DNA from 2 places in the Heyndrickxia sporothermodurans genome. Region 1 is predicted to be linked to the other one. Evidence: a T-box and tRNA genes for the amino acid it is inferred to sense, from the RefSeq annotation. Region 1 holds a T-box; the other holds one or more tRNA genes.

Evidence for each region. The T-box of region 1 lies ahead of thrS (threonine--tRNA ligase). A T-box ahead of a tRNA ligase gene usually reads a tRNA of that ligase, here a tRNA-Thr.
Region 2: it encodes a tRNA-Thr, which carries the amino acid that the T-box ahead of thrS (threonine--tRNA ligase) is inferred to sense. The anticodon was not compared.

The regions. Positions count from the first base shown of each region.
Region 1 is NZ_NAZB01000004.1:59,322-71,730, forward strand. Features, by position in the region: gene B5V89_RS00870 (GNAT family N-acetyltransferase) at 1-526, opposite strand, end outside; gene B5V89_RS00875 (acyl-CoA thioesterase) at 864-1,259, opposite strand; gene B5V89_RS00880 (catalase) at 1,372-3,375, opposite strand; gene B5V89_RS00885 (bifunctional GNAT family N-acetyltransferase/carbon-nitrogen hydrolase family protein) at 3,589-5,118, shown strand; T-box leader at 5,171-5,401, shown strand; T-box leader at 5,438-5,671, shown strand; gene thrS (threonine--tRNA ligase) at 5,723-6,931, shown strand; gene B5V89_RS00895 (FAD-binding oxidoreductase) at 7,184-8,623, shown strand; gene B5V89_RS00900 (MFS transporter) at 8,620-9,159, shown strand; gene B5V89_RS00905 (amino acid permease) at 9,218-10,603, shown strand; gene B5V89_RS00910 (EAL domain-containing protein) at 10,781-12,409, shown strand, end outside.
Region 2 is NZ_NAZB01000052.1:40-12,448, reverse strand. Features, by position in the region: gene B5V89_RS17145 (hypothetical protein) at 1-42, opposite strand, end outside; gene glmS (glutamine--fructose-6-phosphate transaminase (isomerizing)) at 926-2,716, opposite strand; gene glmM (phosphoglucosamine mutase) at 3,175-4,527, opposite strand; gene B5V89_RS17130 (CdaR family protein) at 4,567-5,805, opposite strand; gene cdaA (diadenylate cyclase CdaA) at 5,798-6,622, opposite strand; gene B5V89_RS17120 (anti-sigma factor family protein) at 6,750-7,373, opposite strand; gene sigW (RNA polymerase sigma factor SigW) at 7,390-7,953, opposite strand; gene rocF (arginase) at 8,170-9,069, opposite strand; gene B5V89_RS17105 (cation diffusion facilitator family transporter) at 9,926-10,906, opposite strand; tRNA gene B5V89_RS17100 (tRNA-Lys) at 11,052-11,124, opposite strand; tRNA gene B5V89_RS17095 (tRNA-Gln) at 11,132-11,206, opposite strand; tRNA gene B5V89_RS17090 (tRNA-Tyr) at 11,319-11,402, opposite strand; tRNA gene B5V89_RS17085 (tRNA-Thr) at 11,426-11,501, opposite strand; tRNA gene B5V89_RS17080 (tRNA-Val) at 11,522-11,597, opposite strand; tRNA gene B5V89_RS17075 (tRNA-Glu) at 11,621-11,695, opposite strand; tRNA gene B5V89_RS17070 (tRNA-Thr) at 11,731-11,803, opposite strand; tRNA gene B5V89_RS17065 (tRNA-Asn) at 11,806-11,880, opposite strand; rRNA gene rrf (5S ribosomal RNA) at 11,890-12,006, opposite strand; partial or broken rRNA gene B5V89_RS17055 (23S ribosomal RNA) at 12,273-12,409, opposite strand, start outside.

The DNA.
Region 1 (12,409 bases):
TTCTTTGATTATAAACTTTCGCTTCCTCTTCAGAAAAACGAAAACATTGAACATCTAACTGAATTTCCGTTTCAATGTCGTCAGGTGTGGAAGCTCGAATGATAATATGTTCCTGTTCACCTAAATTAGTTTCTGCCCATTTCATTTGATATTCAGAAAAAGAAAATTGGCAGGGGAGTGTTTTTACCCATTCTTTTCCTGAGAAGGAGCGGGTAGGTGTGTTCAAAAGAATTTGACTAATGTTTTGTTTTTTAATTTCATTCATGGCTTCTGAAAAAAGCTGTGAAAATATTTTTTTTCGCCGATGTTTTGGATGTACCATTCCACATACTTCTATTTTATTGCCGAATCCATATATACCTATGAAACCAATTAGTTCGCCATCTTCATAATAAAGAAAATCCGTTTTCTCCTTCTCATTCCGTGTCATTAACATATCCCAATTTAATTTTAAGCGGATCTCCTCTTCTTGTTCACATACTTGCTGAAGTTTTTTTATATTATCTAATTCTTTCGTACTTAGCATTCATTTAACCCCTTCCTATTACATCATTTTATTCGACATTACTCATTTCATTTCCTTTACTTAGACAAATTTTTTATGGTAATTGATGCACAAAGTCAGTGGAAAGACAGGTTTATGGCTTTTTAATCAAACGTTTGATTAAAAGGTGAATTAGAAGAAATTAGTCGAAAAAAGGGGAGTTTGAGAGGACAATGGATCTGTTATTTTTAGCGAATGCCCTTAATGAAAGGACTAATCGGACACTGATTCCGTTATTAGCAAAAACATTCAAAGAAATCGCTGTTTTTTACTTTTAACGGAACCTGTGACCTCGGAAGCAATTAATATCAAATTCTAATTATCTATCAAATAGTGTGCGTAATTCATCAGGCACCTCACAGCTTTTACGTGTTGTGGCATTCATGGTTACACTTGTTACAAGCGCATCCGCACACTTTTGACCATGTTGATTATAAATTTCTTGGAGCAAGACATAGCTGCTTCGACCAACTTTTTCGGGGCGTGTTCGTATCGAAAGCCGGTCATTTTGTCTGCATTCTTTACGATAATTAATATTAATGTTGACTGTTACTGTTTGAATCCCCATATCAAGAAATCGTTCATAAGGAAGTCCGGCATTTTCATACCAATTTTCACGACCCCATTCAAGGTACTCCAAATACTTTGCATTATTCACATGTCCATTTACATCGATTTCTGTAGAGCGGACAATAATCTCTAGAACATCCTCTATCACCATATTCACCCACCCCAATCTTTTTACCATTATCATATCATAATGAAAAAGTTCATTGGGGGGCTACAAATTGTAAAGGACAGTAGACATTGTCCACTGTCCAGTGAAATTAATTTCTATCCCAAAATCGGCCTTGGGCAATACCTTCAATAAATAATTGAATACTAGACTTAGATAGATCGTACACGCCAATTGCATTTGTATTAACACGGCTTTTCTCTAAAGCTTGATGATCATCAAGAGCCAAACCTAAAGGCTTATAATGTTTATATGTGGTTTCAATAAAATCTAAGACAGGGGCATCAATAATTGGTCCGCTGCTCATTAGTAAAATTGCATCAAAAAGACAAGGGTCGGCAGTATCATACGTATCCGTCACTTTCAGCATGCCGTTTAACGGATAAACTTTTTTATCAACGATACTATAATTTATTTTATGCTGTACAAACGTTTTAATCCAATCAGAAAGCTGCGCTTCATTAGGTTTCCCATTTAATAGAACGGCAACTGACTTTGTATCGGGCTTACGAACGGTATTTGCCATACTAAGCGCAGGGGACTTTTTTGAACTGTTTACTTCGCGGTTTTTTTCAGGTAGTAGGGAACCTATATTTTCGGCGACTTCTTTCGCCAATTGTCGATCAATATGATTTAAAAGATCAATTGCGTTATATTTCACCATATCTGATTTACATTTACCTAGTTCAAAACTAAATGCATCTTTTACATGCTGTTGTTCATAAGGGGCAAGACTATTGTAAAATAATTTAGCTTGCGAGTAGAAATCCAGAAAGCTTTCACTGCGACCTCTAATTTTATTTCCTTCCACTTTTTCCTGATAATGCTCGTAACCACCCTTTTCAACAGGAACAGGCTGAGGTTGATTTGCATTTAAGCCATTTCGATGATAGCTTGTTTGTCCATGATGGATCGTCATTTGATGCATTCCATCTCGCTGGTTATTATGAAAAGGACATACTGGTTGATTAATAGGGATTTGGTGGAAGTTAGGACCACCTAGTCTTGATAGCTGTGTATCGGTATAGGAAAACAAACGCCCTTGAAGTAAAGGATCATTAGAAAAATCAATACCGGGAACAACATGACCAGGGTGAAAGGCTACTTGTTCGGTTTCCGCAAAAAAGTTATCAACATTTCGATTTAATGTCATTTTACCAACAATCTTCACCGGAACTTCTTCTTCTGGCCAAATTTTCGTAGGATCTAAAATATCAAAATCAAATGCGTGTTCGTCCTCTTCGCGTATGATCTGCAATCCAAGCTCCCATTCCGGAAAATCACCTTTTTCAATTGCTTCATATAAATCTTGGCGATGAAAATCCGGATTTTTTCCAGCAATCTTTTGCGCTTCATCCCACACTAGAGAATGTACACCTAATGTCGGCTTCCAATGGAATTTTACAAAATGTGCTTTTCCTTCAGCATTGACAAGGCGGAAGGTATGTACACCAAAGCCTTCCATCATACGTAAGCTTCGCGGGATGGCCCGATCACTCATATGCCACATGATCATATGTGCTGATTCATGATTTTGACCGATAAAGTCCCAAAAAGTATCATGAGCACTGGCCCCTTGGGGGATTTCGTTGTGCGGTTCCGGTTTAACAGCATGGACAAAATCAGGGAATTTGATCGCATCTTGGATAAAGAAAACCGGCATATTATTTCCAACTAAATCGAAATTTCCCTCATCCGTGTAAAACTTTGTTGCAAAGCCGCGCACATCTCGAACGGTATCGCTCGATCCTCTAGACCCTTGAACTGTAGAAAATCGAACAAATACGGGGGTGATTTTTGAAGGGTCTGTTAAAAAATCTGCCCTCGTATATTTCCCTAGAGATTCATATAGTTGGAAGATTCCATGCGCACCAACTCCTCGTGCATGAACCACACGTTCAGGAATTCGTTCATGGTCGAAATGGGTCATTTTTTCCCTGAAATGAAAGTCTTCCATCAAGGTAGGGCCTCTTAAACCACTTTTTAATGAAAACTCATCTTCAGCCATTTTTAATCCTTGGTTAGTCGTTAAACCAGCATGCTTTTCATTATTAATCGCGTATTTTTTTAATTGATTTGTTTTCTTGTTTTCCATTGTTAGCCTCCTATACTAGTTAAGAAACTTGAACTTCTAATTTTCAAATACCCTGAACGGGGTGGAATAAACGTGGTGGGAACCGGGTCCTTTATTCAAGATACTTAAAAAAATTCGGATTGAAGTTAAAAAATTATATAAGAGGGTATGATAACCGTAGAAATAAATGATAAAAGATTGTGTTAGGGATGTGAGAACGTGACAGAAACAGATATGTCGAAATATGAAAAGAAAATTATCGTTAGGAATATAAAAATGGAAGATATTGATGACATTATGGAGCTGTGGAAACGTTGCTTTCCCGGGATGGAACCATGGAAGCGGGAACAATTAGAAAGTCATATTCATACGTTTCCGGAAGGGCAATTTTGTGTGGAATACGAGGACAAAATTGTCGGTACTTGTTCCAGTCTAATCGTTAATTTTGATGAATACGAAGATCAGCATACTTGGAATACCATTACTGATAATGGATATATTACGAATCATGATCCGGATGGATTTAATCTTTATGGGATTGAAGTGATGGTTGACCCGGAATATCGTAGGATGAAATTTGGGCATCGTTTGTATGAAGCGAGGAAGGAGCTCGCACGAAAATTAAATCTCCAAAGCATCATCATTGGCGGGCGGATTCCGAATTATTATAAATATAAGGACGAGATGACGCCTCGAGAGTATGTGACAGAGGTTGAAAAACATAGTATCTATGATCCGGTCCTGTCGTTTCAGCTTCTTGAAGGATTTAAAATTAAACGGATCAATACTAGATATCTTCCGGATGACAAGGCATCTGCTGCCTTTGCAACTTTGATGGAATGGAATAATATTGACTATCTACCGAAGACACGAAGAGTGTATCGTGCATCTTTTCCAATAAGAATTTGTTCCATCCAGTATATGATGAAAAAAATTGATTCCTTTCAGGATTTTACAAGGCAAGTTGAATATTATGTAGATGTAGCAGCTGATTTTGGTTCGGATTTTGCTGTTTTTCCCGAATTATTTACTACTCAATTAATGTCATTTTTAGAGGAAAAACGTCCAGACCAAGCAGTACGACGTTTGGCAACCTATACCGACCAGTATATTGAATTGTTTACGGAGCTGGCGGTTAGATATAACGTGAATATTATAGGTGGTTCACATTTCGTAGAAAGAGATGGAGACATCTACAATGTTGCTTATTTATTTCGCCGTGATGGAACGATTGAAAATCAGTCAAAAATTCATGCCACACCAAATGAACGAAAGTGGTGGGGGATAGCCGAGGGCAATGAAATCAATGTGTTTGACACCGATTGTGGAAAAATTGCGATTCAAATCTGTTACGATGTTGAGTTCCCGGAACTTGCTCGTATTGCCGTTGATAAAGGAGCAAATATTATTTTCGTGCCATTTTGTACAGAGGATCGTCAAGGATATCTGCGTGTACGCTACTGTGCACAGGCAAGGGCGATAGAAAATCAGGTTTATACTTGTATTGCTGGTACCGTGGGCAACTTAACGCATGTTGAGAATATGGATATCCAATATGCACAATCAGCTATTTTTTCTCCGTCTGATTTTGGATTTGCGAGAGATGGGATCGTTGGAGAATGTGATCCTAATGTGGATACGGTTGTTGTCGGTGATGTGGATCTTGAGAAACTTAGACGTTCACGAAATAGTGGTTCCGTAAGACAATTACGCGATCGTCGTAAGGATTTGTACAGGATTGAGACGAATAAATTTCCTAAATAAAAAAATCCTTGCATTCTTCAAATATAGATGTTAAAATTCATTTCAATATAAATTGAAAGCGACGATTAGGACATGAATTATTCTCGTTCATCTTATTAGAGAACAGGGTCAATGGCTGAGAGCCCTGAAGAGAAGGGAATAGTTTACCACCTATGAGCATTATAGGGAAATGTTGAAAACAGATTAACTATAATCGGTAAAACCGTTATCTTTTCTGAGCATAATGTACAAAGTTTGTACATTGTGAAATTAGGGTGGCACCACGACCGCACTCGTCCCTTCTATGGGATGAGTGCGTTTTTTATTTGTAAATTTAATATTAATTGCGATGAAAAGGACATGAATTATTTTCGTTTTTCTTAACCAGAGAACAGGGTCAATGGCTGAGAGCCCTGAAGAAAAGAGAGTAGTTTACCACCTTCGAGCAATTATAGGGAAATGTAGAAAACAAATTAACTATAATCGGCAAAAACCGTTATCTTTCCTGAGCATAATGTACGAAGTTTGTGCATTGTGGAAATAGGGTGGCACCACGACCGCACTCGTCCCTTTTTTGGGATGGGTGCGTTTTTTTATAAATAAAATAAACAAGGAGGAATCAAACATGTTAAATGAAATGGAAGTAGAAAAAAGAAATCATCGAAAATTAGGTCAAGAGTTAGAGCTATTTGCTTCAATGGAAGAAGCACCAGGGATGCCGTTTTTCTTACCGAAAGGAATGGTGATTCGAAATGAGTTGGAAAATTATTGGAGAGAAAAGCATGTTAAAGCCGGCTATCAGGAAATTAAGACACCGATTATGATGAAGCAGGAACTTTGGGAACAATCGGGTCATTGGGATCATTATCACGAAAATATGTATTTTTCCAATGTTGATCAGCAAAATTATGCAATTAAACCGATGAATTGTCCTGGCGCCATCTTAATCTTTAATAATAAGCGAAGAAGTTATCGGGAACTCCCTGTTCGCTACGCGGAGCTTGGATTAGTCCATCGCCACGAGCTTTCAGGCTCCTTAAATGGATTGCTGCGGGTCCGATCATTTACTCAGGATGATGCACATTTATTTGTTAGGGAAGACCAAATTGAAGCTGAAATTGCAAAAGTACTAGAGTTAATTGCAGAGTTCTACACACATTTTGGGTTTGAATACAAGGTAGAACTATCTACACGCCCAGAAGAGTTTATGGGCTCCAAAGCAATTTGGGACGATGCCGAAGCTGCATTAGAATCAGTATTAAAAAAGAAAGCCATTGCATATCAAGTTAACCACGGCGATGGAGCATTTTATGGTCCCAAAATTGATTTTCACATTTTAGATTCCTTAGGAAGAAGCTGGCAGTGTGGAACAGTTCAATTAGATTTTCTAATGCCAGAAAAGTTTAATTGCTCTTATGTAGGGAAAGAAGGCCAATTTCACCGACCAGTGATGATCCACCGAGCAATATTTGGTTCAGTCGAACGATTTATGGCGATTTTAATTGAACATTACGCAGGCGATTTTCCCCTCTGGTTATCACCCGTTCAAGCAAAAATCATCCCTATTGCAGAATCCCATATAGATTATGCAGAGAATGTAAAATCTCGAATGGAATCGGCTGGTTTTCGAGTCGAGATCGATGATAGGGACGAAAAAATGGGATTAAAAATTAGAGAGGCAGAAAAACAAAAGGTTCCTTATATGCTCGTTATTGGTGATATGGAAATTGAAAATGAATCGGTAGCGATTAGACAAAGGAAAAATGGAAATCTTGGGGTGAGAGGTATTCAAGAAACAATTGATCTGCTGAAGGGAGAAATTTTTAAAGGGTAATTTCTTATATAATGAAAATCAAAAATCGTAAACAGTGTCTGAAAAACAAAGGGATGCTGCGTTAAAGTAAACATAATCGATCAAGCTTAAAAAATGCACTATGAAAAAAGACACTTACTTTACTCTCATGGTGAGTGTTTTTTATTTATGCTTTTTGATGGAAAGTTTGCAAAAAGTTGAAATTAACAAACTGCTTCTTTTCTTATATTCTATTAATAAAGCAAATATTTTTTTAAAATAGAAGGTGAATACTTGAAGAAAAAATATCTGATTCTCATTATTATTGGATATGGAATAGCCTTTGGAGCATCCATTTATACATATGGAGATAAGCTTAGCCATCCATTGGCAGAGGATATGGGACATTTACTACCGGTCTCAATGAAAAGTATTAAATCCGCTAAAGGTGATGAAGAACTGCAACAAATAGTAAAAAAAGCGATAACAGCAAATGATAAGCTTTCTATTGCAGGGATGCAACATAGTCAGGGGGGACAAACCCTGTATCCTAATGCCATTATGATTGATATGAAACGGTATAATAAAATACTAAATCTTGACAAAAAAAATAAAACTATCACAGTTCAAAGCGGTGCCACATGGGACGATATACAGCGTTATATAAATCCATACGGTTTGGCTATAAAGGTAATGCAATCCCAAAACATTTTTACTGTCGGAGGTTCCTTGAGTGTTAATGTTCATGGTAGAGATATACGAAATGATGCACTCATAGATACAATTAAGTCTTTTCATCTTTTAAATCCGAGAGGAGAAATTGTGAATGTAAGTAGAACGGAAAATTCAGAGCTTTTTCCCTATGTCATCGGCGGATACGGGCTGTTCGGAGTAATTTTAGATGTAACGATTCAATTAACTGATGATGAATTATATGTAACCAATTCAAAGGCAATTGATTATAAAGATTACTCTTCATATTTTGAAGAAAAGGTTAAAAACAATGAACAGGTAAAAATGCATTTAGCTCGTATTTCTGTTGCACCAGAAACATTTTTGCGAGAAATGTATGTAACAAACTATGAACTAGCATCCAACCAAGATGAATTGAGACAATATAACAAATTGAAAAAGGACAATATTGTCGCACTTCCTAAGCTTTTGCTTGGAGTGTCTCGATATAGTGATTGGGGTAAAGATGCCTTTTGGAACCTCCAAAAAAGATATATGAAAACAATAAATAATAAACTAGAAACTCGAAATAATGTCATGCGATCTGAGTCGGCTTTTATGGAATATGATAGTGAAACAAGAACGGAGATACTCCAGGAATATTTTGTTCCAGTAACAGAGTTTACTAGTTACATTGATGATTTACGTTCTGTTCTTAAAAAGGATGATGATTTTAATCTTCTTAATATAACGATTCGCTATGTTTCGAAGAATGAACATGCTGTAATGTCCTATGCAAAAAATAATATGTTTGCTCTTGTATTGCTGATCAATCAAGGTCGTTCGAAGCAAGATATTTTGAATACAGAAAAAGTCGTTCAGAAAATGATTGATGTAACACTGGAACATAATGGGAGTTATTATCTACCCTATTACTCTTATCCAACGAAAAAGCAACTATATCAGGCTTATCCACGTACAGATGAGTTTTTTGATATGAAACGAAAATATGATCCGGATGAGCGCTTTGTTAATTTATTTTATAAGGAGTATGGGAAATGACATATAAACGATTTATTTACTTTCAAAGCATCATCGTTATGGCGAGCAGTATGATATTTCCCTTTTATATTTTGCTTCTAAAAAATGTCGGTGATAGCTATTCACAATTCGGCTGGGCATATGGGTTGTTTGCCTTAACTTCTGCATTTGTATATCCGTTAATAGGAAAATTCTCAGATAAACTAGGGGATAAAACATTACTTGTTATTTATTCGTGGTCTATGGCAGTTCTTCTACTGTTTTTTCCAATAGTTACAGAAGTTTGGCAGGTTTATATCCTACAAGTCTTAATGGGAATATTAGGTGCAATCCAAAAAAACACGGAGAAAACAACTTTAGCTCGAAATGTGGTTAAAGAGACAGCGGGAGTTGAAATTGGAAGGTATCATATTTGGACTTCAGTTGGAGCATCGATTGCGATCATTTTAACCGGGTATATGGTTGATTTTATTACGATTGGAAGTATTTTTTACCTAGCCTCCCTGCTATATCTTATCAGTGGTTCGGTCTTGTTAAAAAAATATAAAAATGGCTAATGAAAATAGGTGTGCAGTACATGTTTTCCGTTGGTCTGAGCATCTGGAGGAGATTATTATGTCAAACAAGGAATTAAATAGAGGACTCGAGTCACGTCATATTCAGATGATTGCTTTAGGTGGTACCATCGGAGTAGGGTTATTTATGGGGTCAGCTAGTACGATTAAATGGACAGGTCCGTCTATCATGCTAGCGTATGCAATTGCAGGTCTGTTTATCTTTTTTATTATGCGCTCTATGGGTGAAATGCTATATTTAGAACCTAGTACGGGTTCGTTTGCAACCTTTGCACGTAATTATATTCATCCACTAGCGGGGTATTTGACTGCATGGAGCTATTGGTTCCAATGGGTTATTGTCGGTATGTCAGAGATTATTGCTGTAGGTATGTATATGAAGTATTGGTTTCCTAATTTGCCTGCTTGGATACCTGGTTTGATTGCATTGATCATCCTCGGAGCAGCTAATCTTATTTCTGTAAAATCGTTTGGGGAATTTGAATTTTGGTTTGCGCTAATAAAAATTGTAACAATTGTACTGATGATTATTGCAGGACTTGGACTTATCTTTTTTGGATTAGGAAATGGCGGTCATGCAATTGGCTTATCGAATCTTTGGAAAAATGGGGGATTCTTTACAGGCGGATTAAAAGGTTTCTTCTTTGCCCTTTCCCTTGTCGTTGCCTCCTATCAAGGGGTTGAATTAATTGGTATCACTGCAGGTGAGGCTAAAAATCCGACCAAAACGTTAACGAAGGCGATTAAAACAATTATTTGGCGTATATTAATTTTTTACATTGGTGCCATTTTTATTATCGTAACAGTCTATCCTTGGGATCAACTTAATGCGGTAGGTAGTCCGTTTGTTTCAACTTTTGCAAAAGTGGGTATAACAGCAGCTGCCGGAATCATTAACTTCGTTGTGATTACTGCTGCAATGTCTGGATGTAATAGCGGGATTTTCAGTGCAGGCCGAATGCTTTTTACTCTGGCATTGGACGGACAGGCACCTAAAATTTTTGCGAAAGTATCCAAAAATGGAATTCCTTTTTATTGTACGATCGCAGTTCTTATAGGATTGGCTATTGGGATTGTTTTAAATTATCTTGCACCAAAGCAATTGTTTCTATATGTTTATAGTTCAAGTGTTCTACCTGGAATGATACCCTGGTTTGTTCTATTAATTAGTGAACTCCGATTTCGTAAGATTAGAGCTGCTGAAATGGGCAGTCATCCTTTCAAAATGCCTTTTGCTCCTTACAGTAATTATATTACAATTGCTTTCTTACTAATGGTTTTAGTCGGTATGTGGTTTAATTCTAGTACGCGGATATCCTTAATAGTCGGTGTTGTTTTCCTATCACTAGTCGCTGCAAGTTATTATTTATTAAAAATGGGCAAGAGAACACCATTGATAGATTTTGATGGGGATCAAAACCACTAGGAGATCTTTAATAAGGATTCACTTTTCATATTTATGGAGGTATAGATGAAAATTCTTATCCTATGATTCATTATATTCAATCATTCTTGCATATGGTATGATGAAATATATTGGATTATAGGATAAAACTAGTAATCTTTATTTAAAGTTGAATTCTTGGAAGATTAGGAGATTAGTATGTTCAACGTAAGAAATTTTCCTTTGCGATGGGATAAAGAATCTTTACTTTATATAATTTTATTCGGGATGGTTCTTTTTACTTCAAGTTATAAATTGACGATGGAGTATGGATTTATCTTTTCCTTTACGAGTATTTTTTTATTTTTAATCCTTCGTCTATATGGACTTCCACAGGCTGTATTAACGGCCGTTTTAGCATTTTTCGTTATTCCTCACCATTTTTCTAATATCGCTTTTCATCTTCTTTTACTCACGGAAATCATTTTTGTAGGGTGTTTTTTTTATAAAGGCAGAAAGGCAAAAATGTTTTTTGTTGATGCATTATTTTGGTTAACGATTGGGTTGATTGCATTATATTTGATCAATCATCCATTTGTAAAAGGGCAAGCTCTTTATTTTCAAATAGGAAAAAATATTATTAATGGATTTCTTAATGTATTGCTGGCGGACATGCTTTTGGCCTATGTTCCTTTTTATAAATTATTTAAGAATAATAGTGTGAACAAAAATAGCGTATCTATTCATCAGTTTCTATTCCATGTGACATTAATCTCAATTATCATCCCTTTTTTCTTAAGTGTGATGATAAATGTTTGGTCAACGGAAAGATATGTTAAGAAAGAAATCATGCAACAAGCGGAAAAAAATATGAATTTGATCGTCGAAGAAATTTCTTTCTTAAATAAAAATGGTAATAAGGAAATTTCTTTGCAAAATGAAAAATTGTTAAACCAACTAAACGTATTGGTTAGATCCTATCAATCTTCAGAATATGACATTATTATTACTGACTATGCAAATCTGGTTTATGCTTCTAGTTCTGAGCGCATATTGGCTCATACTGTTTATAACTGGAGGAAAAACCATTCAGTTCATCAGATCAATAATGATTTTTACGAGGTTTTACCGAATGACAATGAGGATTATCCTATAGGTAAGTGGAATAAGGGTAACTATCTTTTTACAGAGAAGCTTGAACCGCTTCCTTTAAAACTTGTAATTCAATACCCTATTTCCCAATTTCAAAATAAAATTTATACAATATTTTTGGATCAATTAAAGTTTTCACTAATCTTCGCACTATGTATAGCCATACTTGTCCACATTGTTAGTAACTTATTTATGAAAAATGTTAAGCAGCTAACAACTGCAACGACCGGATTACCCCAGAAGCTGATTCAATTTGAGAAGATTGATTGGCCACAAAGTTATGTGTCGGAAATGAGACTGCTTACAGAGAACTTAGTAAAGATGGCAGATAAGATTATAGAATTATTTCGGGAAAGTACTGACATGAATGAAAAGTTGAAAAAACAAACCGAGAAATTAACACATTCAGAGGATGAACTACACCGATTAGCTTTTTATGATGTATTAACCGGATTGCCTAATCGACTATATTTTCAAGATTTTGTAAAGTCGCTTATTCAAAGGAATACGTCAAAACATATTGCAATTATTTTTATCGATATTAATCAATTTAAACAGATAAATGATACGTTAGGACATGTTGCCGGCGATACACTGCTTCAATTAGTTGCCAATAAGTTGCGCACGCTCCATGACGATTATCGAGAGGTATTCCGATTAGGCGGAGATGAATTTGTGATCGTTCAGAATGTGAAT
Region 2 (12,409 bases), on a different contig from region 1:
CTCGATATTGTTGTTCTCTTCAATACTTCTTTTTGTACTCATATTTAATCTCCTCATTTCTTTTCATTTTGTTTTAACTCTATGTTTTAATTTTATCTGCAGAAGAGAGTTAAAAAGTTGCCTTCTAAGTCACATCATGAAAATTTACGAAGAATAATTAAATAATGATTAAGAAGAATTTATTTCCACCAGGATTGCCTTCGTAAATTCCACAGTCACAACTTGAATACATTCCATCCTGAATTGAAACGCAAAATTTCAATTGAATCCCATTGAAATACATTTTATTTACCGATCCAACTCTTGCTTCATCCCTTTACTTCCTTCTACTATATTGCCCTGCTAAAAAGTCCTTCCCCGTCTTCATCTCCCCCTCACTCCCCCCAAACCCTTGCGACTCTAAGCCTCTTCCCTCTTATCTCGCCTTTTTTCTTCATTCCATTATGTTATATAGTTCTTCCCCAAATCCCCCATATTCGCCCTCTTTTTTCCGTTCTGGGTCGTATCGAATATTCAGACAATGTTAAAAAGTTCTTCCATAATGGAGGGAAGAATCAAGAGAAAAGATTGAAAAAACACGTTGAGAAATACACGAAAAAGAACTGAAACCCTACGGGTTTATGCAGTGAGGAAAACAACATATTAGAAGAGAGAAAAGAATGAGCAAGGATGATTGAACCCCTACTGGACAAGGGATTGAGGAGATATTGGACAAAACAAAAAGACTGGACCACTATTGGATCCAGCCTGAAATATAATTGATTTTACGATTGAAAAATGATTGAGTACATATTGTTCGCCTGCTCTTTTTTCCTCACTCTTCCTTCCGCTCTGGATACCAACTATTTAACAGTAGCTACCGACTTTTTAGCATGGAGAAGAAGAATAAGACAGCTACATACATTAAAAAAGCAATTACTTTCCCTTACTCCACCGTCACACTCTTCGCCAAGTTACGTGGTTTATCCACGTCACAATCACGATGCAATGCTGCATAGTAAGCGAGAAGTTGCAGTGGTACTACAGAGACAAGAGGTGTTAATAATTCGTGTACTTCTGGGATGACAAAGCGGTCTTCGTTTGTGTCGAGTCCTTTCATGGAGATGATGCATGGGTTTGCTCCACGAGCGACGACTTCTTTGACGTTTCCGCGTATGCTCCAGTTTACGTTTTCTTGAGTTGCAAGGGCGACGATTGGTGTGCCATCTTCGATTAAAGCGATCGTACCATGCTTTAATTCTCCGCCCGCGAATCCTTCTGCTTGAATATAGGAAATTTCTTTAAGCTTGAGTGCGCCTTCAAGACATACATAGTAATCAAGCGCACGGCCGATAAAGAAAGCATTTCGTGTCACTGTGAAATATTCAAAAGCCATTTTTTCGAATTCTTCCTTCGAATCACAGAGAACTTCCATTGCATTAGCGACGATTCCTAGTTCGTGAACAAGGTCAAGATCAGCTTTTTTGCCTGCTACGCTTGCAAGAATCGATAATACTGCAATTTGAGCAGTATAAGCTTTTGTTGAAGCAACGGCAATTTCAGGGCCAGCATGTAACAACAATGTGTAATCCGCTTCGCGAGATAAAGTAGAACCTGGAACGTTTGTAATCGTAATTGCCTTATATCCCAGCTCTTTAACCTTTACAAGAACCGCACGGCTATCCGCTGTTTCACCACTTTGAGAGATGAAAATAAATAACGGTTTCTTCGATAATAGAGGCATATTATAGCCCATTTCACTAGCTACATGAACTTCTACAGGAATTTCCGCAAGCTGTTCAATCATTTGTTTTCCAACGAGTCCAGCATGATAGCTTGTGCCGCAAGCAACAATATAGATGCGATCAGCATCGTTCATTGCCTTTACAATATCGGAATCAATGGCAAGGTCACCGTTAATATCTTGATACGCTTGAATAATTTTTCTCATCACAAGTGGCTGTTCATCGATTTCCTTCAACATATAGTGAGGGTATGTGCCCTTTTCGATATCGCTTGCATCGATTAGTGCTTTATAAGGCTCTCTAGCAATCTTTTCACCTAATAAGTTTTGGATAATGATTTCGTCCTTTTTCACGATGACCATTTCTTTATCCATTAACTCAATAAATTGATCAGTTACTTGAATCATCGCCATTGCATCACTCGCGACAACATTAAAGCCTTCTCCAACACCTACTAATAGTGGGCTTTTGTTTTTCGCTACAAAAATTGTATCTTCATTTTCCGTATCCAATAATGCAAGGGCATAGGAACCATGTAATAGAGTTAACGTTTTTCTGAAAGCTTCCTCAACACTTAATCCATCAGCAACAAACTTTTCTACTAACTGCACAATAATTTCCGTATCTGTTTCACTTTTAAGCGTAACGTCTTGTAAATACTCTTGCTGCAATAGTGAATAGTTTTCGATAACACCATTATGAACAAGGGTAAATCGTGTACTTGCACTTTGATGTGGATGTGCATTTTCTTTACTTGGCACTCCATGTGTCGCCCAACGTGTGTGTCCGATTCCGATGTGACCCATTACATCTGTATCAACGACTTCACGAAGATCCGCAATACGTCCCTTTTCCTTAAAAACATGAACTCCAGACTCATTCTTTACTGCGATCCCAGCAGAATCATATCCTCTATATTCAAGCTTTTCTAAGCCTTTTAATAAAAGTTCTTTCGCATCTTGATTTCCAATATATCCAACGATACCACACATTTGTATCTTCCTCCCAAATAAAGGGGGCAAGATGCCAGAGGGCAGACTTGCCCCCTTATTTCTGTATTATTTTAAAATGTTAAGATTTTAGACAAAACAATCGTTTCTACAGCCAATAGCTTATCTAATTCTCACATTTCTTTTCCCTTTGTGCACCGAGTCACCTCTGATGTTTTAAGAAAAAGACGTCGACTGTGTGTGGCAGCCGGAAGGTATCCGCCGAATTCTCGATAAACCTTCTCCTCGTCAACTAGACAATTGTATCCGCTCGTTGTCTAGTTCTGGCGCTTTTTAAAACGTTCTAAACATCTATCCTCCTTTTCTCTTTTGGCAAGTAAAAACATGATAATCATATCCTACATTAATACTTAGGTCAATAAAAAAGTATAATAAAACAGCTATAAAATAAAAATATGCATAAGGATTCGTATACGTTCCCCTTATGCATATAATTCCACTTATTCCTCTGAAAGTCCCATTTCTTCTTTTACAACTTCTGCAATTCTATTAACATAAGATTCACAAGCTTCTTCAGTAGCTGCTTCTGCCATAACACGTACTAACGGCTCAGTACCGGAAGGACGGACAAGAATTCTACCATTTCCGGCCATTTCTTTTTCTACCTGTTCAATAACCGCTTTTACTTTTTCATTATCTGTTACATGATACTTATCTTGAACACGAATATTCACGAGCTTTTGCGGATACTTTTTCATTTCCCCAGCAAGTTCTGATAATGGTTTATTCGTTGCTTTCATAATATTAAGGAGCTGTAATCCTGTTAATAACCCATCGCCGGTTGTATTATAATCTAGGAAAATAATATGTCCTGATTGTTCGCCACCAAGATTATAACTATTCGTTTTCATTTCTTCAACGACATATCTGTCCCCAACTGCTGTTTGAATGCTCTTAATTCCTAATGCTTCTAGCCCTTTATGAAAGCCTAAATTACTCATTACTGTAGAAACAACTGTTGATTGTTTAAGTCGTGCTTCACTCTTCATATATTTAGCACAGATGAACATAATTTGATCTCCGTCTACAACTTCACCATTTTCATCAATGGCAATGACTCGGTCTCCGTCCCCATCAAAAGCAAGTCCAACATCCGCTTCTTTTTCTTTCACAAATGCTGCTAGGCTTTCAGGGTGAGTAGAACCCACACCGTTATTAATATTCAAGCCATTAGGAGATGCACCCATCGTAGAAATGTCTGCTTCTAAATCAGCAAATAGATGTGTAGCCAATGAAGAGGTTGCACCGTTCGCACAATCTAGTGCCAGATGAATACCGGAAAAGTCTTCGTCTACAGATTGTTTAAGGAACTGTAAATACTTCTGACCGCCTTCGAAATAATCATTAACAACACCAAGATCTCCACCTACAGGTCTTGGTAATTGATCTTCTTCCATATCAAGAATTTGTTCAATCTCCGCTTCTTGTTCATCTGAAAGCTTATAGCCATCGGATCCAAAAAACTTGATGCCATTATCGGCGACAGGGTTGTGTGAGGCTGAGATCATAACTCCAGCTTGTGCACCTAGAGCTTTTGTAAGGTAAGCAACCCCTGGAGTAGAAATGACACCTAAGCGCATAACTTCAGCACCAATTGATAAAAGCCCTGATACTAAAGCTCCTTCAAGCATATGCCCAGATATACGAGTATCACGACCTATGAGTACTTTTGGACGCTCCGTATTTTTCGTTAACACGTATCCACCATAACGACCTAATTTAAATGCTAATTCTGGTGTTAACTCAGAATTGGCTACTCCTCTTACTCCATCTGTACCGAAATATTTACCCATTTGAATATTCGCTCCTTCTAAAAATACAATAATTACAAATTAAATATCTCCACTTTCTTTCTCCGTTAAGCGAATTTTCGCTTTCTTCTTCGACAGCTCCCATGTTATATCCTTCGGTCCATCAACCTTTAGATTTACTTCATGTACTCCTGGAGATAAACCCGATAAATCCATAAGAATATCAAAACTTGACGCACTAATATCTTTTAATGATTTGGTTGTACCATTAACCGTTAAATCTACTTCACCATTTTTTGGCGATAAAAATTCCATCGTGTAGTCATCAGGTAAGCCCGTACTGCTTACTTTAATATTGCTGAATGTCTTTTCTTCTTTTTTCTCACTAGTACTTATTCGGACTTTTACAATTTCTGGTTCTAATTTATTTATACCTTTTGGCACTTTAATTGGAACATCAAGTTCTGTATCTTTATCATATTTACTAATATCTACATCCACACTTAATGCATCAATTGATTTTAGCACATCACTTCTACCATAAATTTTAATATTTTTTGGTATCGTCGTGATGCTATTAATAACAATTCCTTCCTTTTCATCCCCAATTGGATTTACGGTAATAGGAACGGTTTTACTTGGATTTTTAACCGGGACGGTCACTTCTACCGTTTCCGGATCGACATCTACATTTAACTTATTTAATGATTTGTCTAACACTTGTACTTTAGCATCTCTTGTAATTGTCGAACTAATTTCCCGTTTTGAATCAACTGTCGCTTTTACATACGTAATTTGATCAATCACATCTTTTGCTCCAGTTATTTTTACTGTTTTTGGTTCAACAGAAGGGGTTTCAGCTTCAAAGCCACTTGCTAATAAATTAGAATTAAATTCTGCATCTACCCTAAATTCCTTCGTCACTTTCTCTTGAACGGTAACAGTAACGTATGCAGGAGAGATTTTAGCTGTCAATTTATCTGATAGATCTTTAAGCTTTAGCTTAACCCGCTGTTTTCCAAGTTCAGCATCAGTTAAATCAATATAGACAGTGAAATTTTTTAGATTTTTTGTTGTTCGTACAAATCCCTTTGGTCCATCAATGGTTACATCCACCGTTTCAGGAACACCTGTCACCACAAAGTTCTGCTGGTCGTAAATAACTTCAACAGGCATATTTTGAACAACATCATTTTCATTTTTTTGTCTCGTGTCCTTTTCTTTGTTACCATTTTCAATACTAACTGATATATATAGCAATAACGCTAAGAACAATGCAACGATTCGAATAAACCATTTATTATCCATAAATTTATCCACGCTTCTTCACCCTCCAATTCCATATTGATGAGGAAGCTTGCTTGTTCATTGATATCATAAATTCTTTTTCAAGCATCTCCTTGAATTGGTCTATTTTTAAATCCCTGTGAAGTTCACTATTTTTCGTTAATGATATTGCTCCTGTTTCTTCAGATACAATGATCGTTAAACTGTCTGTTACTTCACTTATACCAAGAGCAGCACGATGTCTCGTTCCCAATTCCTTCGAGATGAATGGACTTTCTGACAAAGGTAAGTAACAAGCAGCTGCAGCCACTTGATCTTTCTGTAAAATAACAGCTCCATCATGTAAAGGTGTATTAGGGATGAAAATGTTTATTAGTAATTCAGAAGAGATTTTGGAATTCAATGCAATCCCTGTTTCTATATAATCACTAAGACCTGTCTCCCTTTCAATCGAAATTAATGCACCAATTCTTCGCTTCGCCATGTAACTTGTCGCTTTAACGATGGCATCAATAATTCTCGATTGCTCCTCTTCTTCATGCATCGTTCCACGGGAAAATAACTTCCCTCTTCCCAATTGTTCTAGCGCTCGCCTTATTTCCGGCTGGAAAATGATAATTAAGGCAAGAAATCCCCAATCAATGGCTTGCTCCATAATCCAATTTAAGGTACCTAAGCCTAGAAAGATACTTAAGTTCCTAACAATAAGGATGACAATGATCCCTTTTAAAACTTGTACTGCCTTCGTACCGCGTATGATCATTAATATCTTATAGATCACGTACCATACGAGTAAAATGTCAATAATATTAGAGATATAGTCAAAAAAATTGAAGTCTGCAAACGGCATGTCCGATCCTCCATTAATTTTATATCGTAAAAAAAGCCGCTTTATAAATATGTACTAAATTATATTATACCATATTAGTACAAACCACAAAAAAGAGAAACAAACGTCTTTATTTGTTTCTCTTTTTTTACTTATCTTCCTTAAAAAAACTTACTATTTCTTCGGCACCTATTTTTATTTGAAACCAAAGCCAATCAAACATTTCATTAATTTCTTTTATGTCTCCAGTTACGCGACCTGCTGAGGCCATGTATTTCTCACCATTAATAACCGTTACACTTCCGTCTACTTTACCTTCTATTCGCAAATCACCATTTTTAACTAATAAATCACCTTTAACCGTTTCACCTTTTGGAACAATAACAGTGTGATTTTCTACTTGTAAATTCGGCTTTTTCGTAAATGAAAATTCTTGATTGTTATTCCACATAGAGAGGATACTTCCCCCCATTAGAATAATAAACAAGGAAGCTGCAGCAAGGAATGGATGATTGGTTACCCAACGTTTTATTCCTACTTTTCGTTTCTCCTTGGGTAATTTCGCCATTACTTTTGCAGTAAAATCACTTGAAGCACATATCAATGGTGTACTTTTTATTAATGCAGTTGTTTTCTTTAGTTCCTGAAAATGCCTTGTGCAGTCAGCACATGTTTGAAGATGTTCTTTTAATATAGTTTCATGCTCAGAGGATATATCGCCATCCATGTATTCATGCATAAAGAGAATAATTTCTTCAGAACAAGTATTCAATTCGTTCTCATCCTCTCTATAAATTTCGAAGTTGTTTTCTCAAAGCCTCACGTCCCCTGTGGATTCTTGTTTTCACAGTTCCTAAAGGCAATTCCAGGATTTGGCTAATTTCATTCAACGAAAGATCTTCCAAATATTTCAATACTATAACCGATCGGTATTTTTCAGGAAGTGACTGAATCGCAAATTGAATGGTTTCTTGTAATTCATAATCCATTACTTCTACATCAGGTGCTTTTCCTGTTGCTGCAATTTGCGAATACATAGTTAAGCCATCTGTCCCTGCTACCTCTGCGTCCAAGTAGAAATCAGGCTTCTTCTTTCTTAAGCGATCAATACATAAATTAGTAGCAATCCGGTATAACCAAGTGGAAAATTTCCTTTCTTGTTTAAAGCTATGAATATTAATAAATGCACGTATAAAAGCCTCTTGGGCAATATCCTCGGCTTCATGCAAGTTACCTAACATTCGATAGCATATTTGAAGGACTTTGTCTTTATAAATTTCCACTATCTCTCCGTAAGCATTCTGGTCCCCTTTTAACACTTGTTTTATTCTTTTTTTAACCAATAGTTCCATTCAGATTCCCCCGCCCTAGCGGCTATACATTGTTACGAATGAATAGCATAAAGGTTTCAAAAAATATTTTTTATTTTTATCTTAACAAATATTTACCAATAGTTGTTTGTTTTTTTACAAAAATGGATATGAAAATTAGATTTGAAGTGTTTGATGGTGGTAGTTAGGTGATAAAGCAGAAAAGCAGTAGAATAAATTCTACTGCCCATATGAATGTTATAATAGTTTTTCTCCAAATAAAGAGCCCATTAATGCAACTGCAACTGTTGCGGTTCGATTTCTTTCATCCAATATCGGATTAACTTCCACAAATTCTGCAGAAGTAATAATTCCCGATTCCGCCAGCATTTCCATTGCTAGATGGCTTTCACGGTAGCTGATGCCACCAAGTACAGGTGTGCCCACTCCCGGACAATCGCTCGGATCCAGTGCATCTAAATCCAAGGACAAATGCACGCCATCCGTCTTATCTTTTAAATAGTCAATGGCTTCTTCCATTACTTTAGTCATTCCAAGTTTATCAATTTCATGCATAGTAAACACTTTTATATTTTTGTCTTTAATTAGCTCTTTTTCACCTTTATCAAGATCTCTAGCCCCAATTATTACGATATTTTCGTGTTTTACTTTAGGAGCATAGCCGCCAATATCAGTTAATGTTGGATGTCCGTGGCCTAAACTTGCAGCAAGCGGCATACCGTGAATATTTCCTGATGGAGATGTATCAGCAATATTTAAATCTCCATGGGCATCATACCAAATGACGCCTAGGTTTTTATAATGTTTAGAGACACCTGCTAATGTTCCAATTGCAATGCTATGGTCTCCCCCAAAGATTAATGGAAACTCTCCTTTTTCCACAATTCCATCAACCTTTTCGCCTAAAATAGCATTGGCGTCCGCAACCGCTTTCAAATTTTTCATATTCGTTTCGGGATCATGCAAACGTTCTGCAGCACCAATTTCAATGTCCCCTTGATCAGTCACTACATAACCGAGCTTTTCTAGCCGTTCCACAACACCTGCATATCTAATCGCACTAGGTCCCATATTAACCCCTCTGCGAGATTGTCCTAAGTCCATCGGAACTCCTAGTATAGTAATTTTCTTTTCCATTATCGTAAAACCTCCTCAATCCCTATCTATCTCTATTTTAATACTTCATAATCTTCTGACTCAACTCGACAAATTCATGTATATATATGCATTATTCAAAGTAGAGACAAAAGGCCGTTTACAGAAAAAACTACCCGCTAGATGCCTAACGAGTTTACTTTAGAGGTGCAAAATATTAAACAGATTGCAAACAAAATAATTCATAGTGCATTTCACATTGATTTATCCAGATTTTGAGGAATTTTCAATTGCTTACCATTTCCTAATTCACAGATTTAATCACAGAATATAAATAATTATTGGAGAGTGTGTGATTTTTTTGTGGTTTAACACGTGATTATAATTGTTGAATTAATTTTTAATGGGAACTTGCCTGGGCGACATCTTCAGGATTAGTTGAGCTGAGCCCCGCAATGCGTCTAAATGAAATTTACTTGGTTTTATTGAAACATAAGAAGTACTAATTGAGTAAGCAGTGATATTTAATAAGCGGAGTTTTTCCGGTTAGATACAGGATGGGGCATGTTTCGGGGCTATATAAGCGGAAGTTTTCCGATTATGCAATGCAAAATCCCTCTTTTTCACGTTTTTTGCGTAAATAGGCGGAAAAATTCCGGCTATTGGAGCCTAATTTCAGTGCTATTTCCTCATTAAGAGGAATTTCTCCGCTTATTTCAAACTCGCTTTAACATTTAATGCACTTGTGGTACCTGAGAAAAAAGACTTAGAGATATTTACATCTTTAAGTCTTTTTAGCAGTGAAATATACTGTTTATTATGCTGTGAAGATTTTGTGATTTACCGTTTTGTACCTCTAAGATAAACTCATTACTAATTTCCAAGGACAGTTTAATTTCTACTTTTCGTCTATAACCTCTTTTTTCTCTTCCTCCCAATTATTCACTCCATCATCTTCATCAAACTCAATGATCACATCAGCTATTCCCTTTTCGGCCATGATTCGTTCCTCTAAACGGTCCTTAATATCATCGGCCTGAGCTACAGTTAAACTTGGATCTACTTCGATCTCTACCTCGACATGTAGTTCTTCCCCTTCTTTAACAACGGTAATATCCTGAATATCTTTAACACTTGGATCCTCCATAACGATATTACCAATTTTCATCTCCATCTCCTCATCTGCTTCACCGATAGCCCCCGCTGCATTATCTAAAAATACTTTACCAACAACAATGAACATCATAATCCCAATTATAACGGAGGCAATCCCTTCAGCTTGGTGAAACGATGTAAAATGAGAAATTATTACCGCAATGATGGCTAAAAGTCCTCCTGCGGTAGCAACTGTGTCCTCCATAAAAACAAGCTTCGTTGCGGGCTTAGCCTTACCTAAATACTTAACACTCTTTAAGAAAATTGCGGGACCTTTTGCTTCATCTCCGACTTCATGAAGAATTTCCTTCATCGCCTTAAATAAAACAAAACTCTCAAGTAATACGGCTGCACCTAAAACAATGATATTTATGACAAAACCTTTTGACGCAGTTGGTTTTAAAATATGATGAAATCCTTCCTTTATTGTTTCATAAGACATAATTCCAACAATTAGAACAGCACCTAAAAGGACTAAGTTTACAACCCTACCAAAACCATTTGGAAATCGGTCCGTAGGGGCTTTCTTACTTAAGGCGGAACCAATAAATACAAAAAATTGATTCGCAGCATCCCCTAAACTGTGCATCGTTTCAGCAAACATGGCAATATTGCCCGTTAAAAAGAAAGCGATACCCTTAATAATTGAAATAACCGCATTGACTATTGCCGCTAACATTGCTGATTTATTACCTTGTCTTAAAAGCTTTATTATGTCTATCATTTAACAACCTCTACTCTCAATCGAATTTAATAAAAATTTACCGATTGTTTATACGTTTGTAACTCTTATAAGTTTCTCTATAAATATTTTTCACAAAAAAAAATCCTTAAACCTCTAAGGTTTAAGGAAACTTTTGCAAATTTGATGAGCCATGAAGGACTCGAACCTTCGACCCTCTGATTAAAAGTCAGATGCTCTACCGACTGAGCTAATGGCTCTAAACAATGGCTGGGCTAGCTGGATTCGAACCAACGAATGACGGAGTCAAAGTCCGTTGCCTTACCACTTGGCTATAGCCCATTGAAATAATAAAAGTGCGGGGCTTTGGTCAGTCCCTACAAGCAAACATTTTAGTCTAATAAAAAAGGACATTCTTATTATGTCCATTTTAATCAAATTATATTAATAAAAATGGTGGAGGGGGACGGATTCGAACCGCCGAACCCGAAGGAGCGGATTTACAGTCCGCCGCGTTTAGCCACTTCGCTACCCCTCCATATCATTACTAATCGTAATGAATGGTGCCGGCCAGAGGACTTGAACCCCCAACCTACTGATTACAAGTCAGTTGCTCTACCAATTGAGCTAGGCCGGCTTATTATTATATTTTTTATATGGTGGAGGATGACGGGATCGAACCGCCGACCCCCTGCTTGTAAGGCAGGTGCTCTCCCAGCTGAGCTAATCCTCCAATGTCATTTATGTAATCTAAGTTGGTGACCCGTACGGGATTCGAACCCGTGTTACCGCCGTGAAAGGGCGGTGTCTTAACCGCTTGACCAACGGGCCAATCTATGTAAGATAATCTCATAATTCATATTATAAGCTTCCAACCGGGCTCGAACCGGTGACCTCTTCCTTACCATGGAAGTGCTCTACCTGCTGAGCTATGGAAGCAATGGCTCCGCAGGTAGGATTCGAACCTACGACCGATCGGTTAACAGCCGATAGCTCTACCACTGAGCTACTGCGGATTAATATAAACCCGGCAACGTCCTACTCTTGCAGGGGGAGAGCCCCCAACTACCATCGGCGCTGAGAAGCTTAACTTCCGTGTTCGGGATGGGAACGGGTGTGACCTTCTCGCCATAATTACCGGATATTTTTTGCCTCACTGCATTTGCAGCATTTGGTTAAGACATTATTTATTATAATGATTTTCAACCAAATTTCAAGGGTTTTTTAATAAAATTATTCCCTCAAAACTAGATAAATGAGAAACAGTAATAACGTTGAATCAACCTGTCCAGCTGCGGGCGCTATCGGCTCGCGTCACTTCACTTCTTCTGTCGAAGTCTTCCAGACTTCTCCGCCAGAAGCTCCAGTGAGTTTCGCCAGAGAGCTGCGCGCCCTTCGCTTTTCTTATTAGGATAAGTCTTCGACCGATTAGTATTCGTCAGCTCCATGTGTCGCCACACTTCCACCTCGAACCTATCAACCTGATCATCTTTCAGGGGTCTTATTTAGATAAACTAAGGGAAATCTCATCTTGAGGGGGGCTTC